2 regions of the Actinosynnema sp. NPDC053489 genome follow, and region 1 is predicted to be linked to the other one. Evidence: predicted binding sites of a transcription regulator. Region 1 holds the regulator's gene; the other holds the start of a gene.
What was found. Region 1 encodes HspR, which represses chaperone genes until heat shock. Its sites were predicted from a motif close to ANNTTGAGTNNNNNNNACTCAANNT; they were not measured.
Positions count from the first base shown of each region.

Region 2: the regulator HspR is predicted to act here: its motif matches at 931-955, upstream of ACIGNX_RS27965 (adenylate cyclase).

Region 1 covers NZ_JBITXT010000003.1:3,150-5,345, forward strand. The annotation lists gene dnaJ (molecular chaperone DnaJ) at 1-903, shown strand, start outside; gene ACIGNX_RS06530 (heat shock protein transcriptional repressor HspR) at 900-1,322, shown strand; gene ACIGNX_RS06535 (alpha/beta fold hydrolase) at 1,552-2,196, shown strand, end outside.
Region 2 covers NZ_JBITXT010000014.1:102,674-104,869, forward strand. The annotation lists gene ACIGNX_RS27965 (adenylate cyclase) at 1-930, opposite strand, end outside; gene ACIGNX_RS27970 (GNAT family N-acetyltransferase) at 1,095-1,781, shown strand; gene ACIGNX_RS27975 (ATP-binding protein) at 1,800-2,196, opposite strand, start outside.

The sequences.
Region 1 (2,196 bases):
GGCGGCGGCGGGTTCGACGTCGGCGACCTGTTCGGCCGCCAGGGCGGCGCGCAACCCGGCGGCATGGGCGGCCTCGGCGACCTGCTCGGCGGCCTGTTCAACCGCCGGGGCGGCACGTCCGCGTCCGCGACCAGGCCCCGCCGCGGCGAGGACGTCGAGACCGACGTCCGCATCGACTTCACCGAGGCCGTCAAGGGCGCGACCGTGCCCATGCGCCTGTCCAGCCCCGCGACCTGCGGCACGTGCGCCGGGTCCGGCGCACGTCCCGGCACGTCGCCGCGGACCTGCCCGAACTGCGACGGCGCCGGCCTGGTGACCCGCAGCCAGGGCGCGTTCGCGTTCTCCGAGCCGTGCGCGGACTGCCGCGGCACCGGGCGCATCGTGGACGACCCGTGCCCCGAGTGCGGCGGCGACGGCGTGAGCACCAAGACCAGGACGCTGACGATCCGCATCCCCGCGGGCGTCGACGACGGCCAGCGCATCAGGCTGGCCGGCCAGGGCGAGCCGGGGCGCAACAACGGACCAGCCGGCGACCTGTACGTGCGCGTGCACGTCAACCCGCACCCCGTCTTCGGCCGGTCGGGCAACGACCTGACCGTGACCGTGCCGGTGACCTTCCCCGAGCTGGCGCTGGGCACGACGTTGACCGTGCCGACGCTCGAGGGCAAGGTGACCTTGAAGGTGCCCGCGGGCACGGCCAGCGGCCGCGTGCTGCGGGCGAAGGGCAAGGGCATCGCCCGGCGCGACGGCCAGGTCGGCGACCTGCTGATCACCTTGAACGTCGCGGTGCCCAACAACATGGACGCCGCAGCCCGGGAGGCGTTGGAGAACTACGCGTCGGTGACGGCGAAGCACGACCCGCGCGCGGAGCTCAACGCCCTGTTGGAGAAGAGGTCGGTGTGAGCTTCCCGTTCCCGCCCGGCACCGACGAGGACACCCCGTTCTTCGTCATCTCCGTGGCGGCCCAGCTGTCCGGTCTGCACGCGCAGACCCTCCGCGCCTACGACCGGTTGGGCCTGGTGTCGCCGGGCCGCACGTCCGGCGGCGGGCGGCGGTACTCGATGCGCGACATCGTGCTGCTGCGGGAGGTGCAGCGGCTGTCGCAGGAGGAGGGCGTCAACCTCGCCGGCATCAAGCGGATCATCGAGCTGGAGAACGAGGTCGGCGCGCTGCGGGCGAAGGTGCAGGAGCTGACCGAGCAGCTGTCCAACGCGATGGCCGCCGCCGAGCACGCCGCCGCGTCGGTGCACGCCTCCTACCGCCGCGACCTGGTGCCGGTGCGGCACGAGACGGCCCTGGTCGTCTGGAAGCCGAAGCGCTGACCGGCCCCGAGCCGCCCACCGCGTCGCCCGATGGGGTGATCATGTCGCGACAATGTACGGAAACGCCGTTACCACACCTCGGTTAGAACGAGGAACCCCGCGACCACCACCCCACCCGCACCTACCCACCCGCCCGCAGCCACCCACCACACCCACCCACCGCACTCACGCCCACCCACCACACTCACGCTTACCCACCACACCGCCCGCCGCCCGGATGGGGACCCACGTGGACTTCGTCTTCGTGCACGGCACCACCCAGTCACCGGCCTCCTGGCGTCCGGTGGCCGACCTGCTCCGCGGCCGCGGCCACCGGACCGTGGCCGTGGACCTGCCGACCGACCGGCCGGAGCTGCGCGCCACCGACTACGCCGCGATCGCCCGCGCCCAAGCGGGCGACGCGCTGGCCCCGGTGCTGGTGGGCCACTCCGGCGCGGGCCTGCTGATGCCGGCCATCGCCCGGGCCGTGGCCGCGTCGCACCTGGTGTGGGTGGCCGCGGTGGTGCCCGGCCCGGTGTCCCTGGCCGACGAGCTGTCCGTCGACACGGGCGAGATGTTCAACCCGGAGTGGCGCGCCCTCACCGAGCCGCCCACCGCGGACCCCGTGGTCGCCGCGTACTTCCTGTTCCACGACTGCGACCTGGCCGGCGTGCGCGCAGGCCTGCGGACGTTGCGGCTGTTCCACCCCGTCGCCACGTACCGCGAGGTGCACGAGGTGCCGCAGCTGCCGTCGACCTACGTCCTGCCGCGCGAGGACCGCACGTTGCGGCCGTCGTGGATGCGGCGCGCGGCGCGTGAGCGGCTCGGGGTCGAGGCGATCGAGGTCGAGGGCGGGCACTGCCCGCAGACGAGCCGTCCGGCGACGTTGGCGGCG
Region 2 (2,196 bases), on a different contig from region 1:
GGTGAGCAGGTCGACGGCGTCCGGTCGCCGGTCCGGGTCGTCCTGCGCGCAGCCGCGGGCGAACCCGCGCTGCGCCGTCTCGTCGTCGGCGAGGAGGTCCAGCATCAGCGCGTGCGCCATGTGGACGTCGGTGGCCGCGGTGACGGGTCCGCCGGCGCGGACCTCGGGTGGGTAGGAGATCGTCCGGTCGGTGGCGAGGGGGCGTTCGCCGGTGGTCACGGCGAAGCTCCAGCCGACCAGCACGATGCCGTGCTGCGCGGGGTGCACCAGCACGTTGTCGGGGGTGATCGCGCCGTGCACGAGGCCGGTGCGGTGGGCTCCGGCGACGGCGCGCAGGAGCCTGCGGTGCATCCAGGCGTAGTCGCGGCCGTCGAGCCCGCGGGGGAACGCCCGGCGCACGTCGGCGAGGGTGACGAACCCGTCGACCAGCGGCTCCAGGACGGTGAAGGCGCGTGAGCCGCGGGCCACCTCGCCGGGGGCGTCGACCAGGCGCGGGTAGTAGGGGCGCAGCCAGGGGTGCCGGTCGGTGAAGCGGGCGAGGCGGCGCAGGGCGTCCTGCTCGGCGTGGAGCAGGGGGTTGAGGGCGGGGTTGCGCACGACCTTGACCACGTGCGCGCCGTCGGTGAGGTAGAGGTTGGCGACGCTGCCGACGGCGTGGCGGTCGGTGAGCCGGTAGGTGGCGCGGTCCGTGCGCAGCTCGACGCGGGCGCCGTGCTGCCAGTCGTGGTGCAGCCGGGTCAGCTGGGCCGAGGCGGCGTGCGCCCTGGTGTCGTCGGGTCCGACGCGGTCGGGGTGCAGCACGGCGGCGAGGCCGCGGTAGAGCCGCTGGGCCTCCTTGCGGCGGTCCGGGTCGGGGTCGAACGGGCCGAACAGGTCGGCGGCCGAGCCTGCCCGTTCGACTCGGTCGAGCGCTTCGTCCCTGGTGAACATAGTTTGAGTCTATGCGACTCAAACTGGTGGTCAAGTGGAATACGGCTGTGTCGCCGGTCACAGCGGAGGTTCCACCTGCCGGGACGGCGACCGCGCGGTGGACACGTCGTCCCGGGGGCCCGCATCATTCGGTGGATCACGAACGACTGGGGGAGCCGCCGCGCATGTCTTCGCCCTTGGACAACCCGGCCCTGGCCTCGCTCACCGGACCGCACGCCCGCTTCGCCGAACGGCACGGGCAGGTGCTGCGCTACCACCCGGACGTGTCGACGTTCGTCGCGCTGCCCGACCGGCCCGACGCCGACGTGTGGTCCGACGTCGCGGCGCTGGCGGGGCCGGGCGGGATCGTGCCGATCACCACCCCGCACGCGCCACCCGCCGACTGGGAGGTCGTCGACCGCCTCGACGCCGTGCAGCTGGTGCAGGACGGCGTGCGGGGGGTCGAGGACGTCGAGGCCGTCCGCCTCGGCGCGGCGGACGTGCCGGAGATGCTGGACCTCGTGGAGCGCACCCGGCCCGGGCCGTTCCGCCCCCGGACCGTCGAGATGGGCACCTACCTCGGCATCCGCCGCGGGGGCGCGCTCGTCGCGATGGCCGGTGAACGCCTCCACCCGCCCGGCTGGACGGAGATCAGCGCCGTGTGCACCGACCCCGCGCACCGGGGGCGGGGTTTGGGCACCCGGCTGGTGCTGGCCGTGACGGCGGGCATCCACGCCCGCGGCGACCGGGCGCTCATGCACGCCGCCGCGGCCAACACCGGCGCGATCCGGCTGTACGAGTCGCTGGGCTTCCGGCTGCGCAAGCGGTTCGTCATCGCGGTGCTGCGCGTGCCCGCCACCGTTCCGGCCTGATCCCGGGCCGGTCTGACCTCAGGCGTCGGGCAGGCCCGCCACGAAGCGGGCGACGATCCCGGCCGCGATGTCGCGCGCCTTGACGTTGCGGCGCTGCGACAGCGCGGTGATCTGCCGGAACGCGGCGTCGGCGTCGCAGCGGCGCACCGCCATCAGGATGCCGACGGCCTGGCTGGTGGTGCTGCGGCTGGCCAGCGCCTCGCGCAGGGTGCCGACCTCGCGCTCGCCCTCCGCCAGCAGCGCCTCGCGGAAGCTCGACAGCTCCAGGTGCACCCTGGCGCGGGCGATCAGCTCCGCCGGGTGGAACGGCTTGACCACGTAGTCGTCCGCGCCGCCGCGCAACGCCTCGACCGCGGCCTCCGCGCCCGCCCGCGCGGTCAGCAGCACCACCGGCACGCGCGCCAGCAGCGGGTCG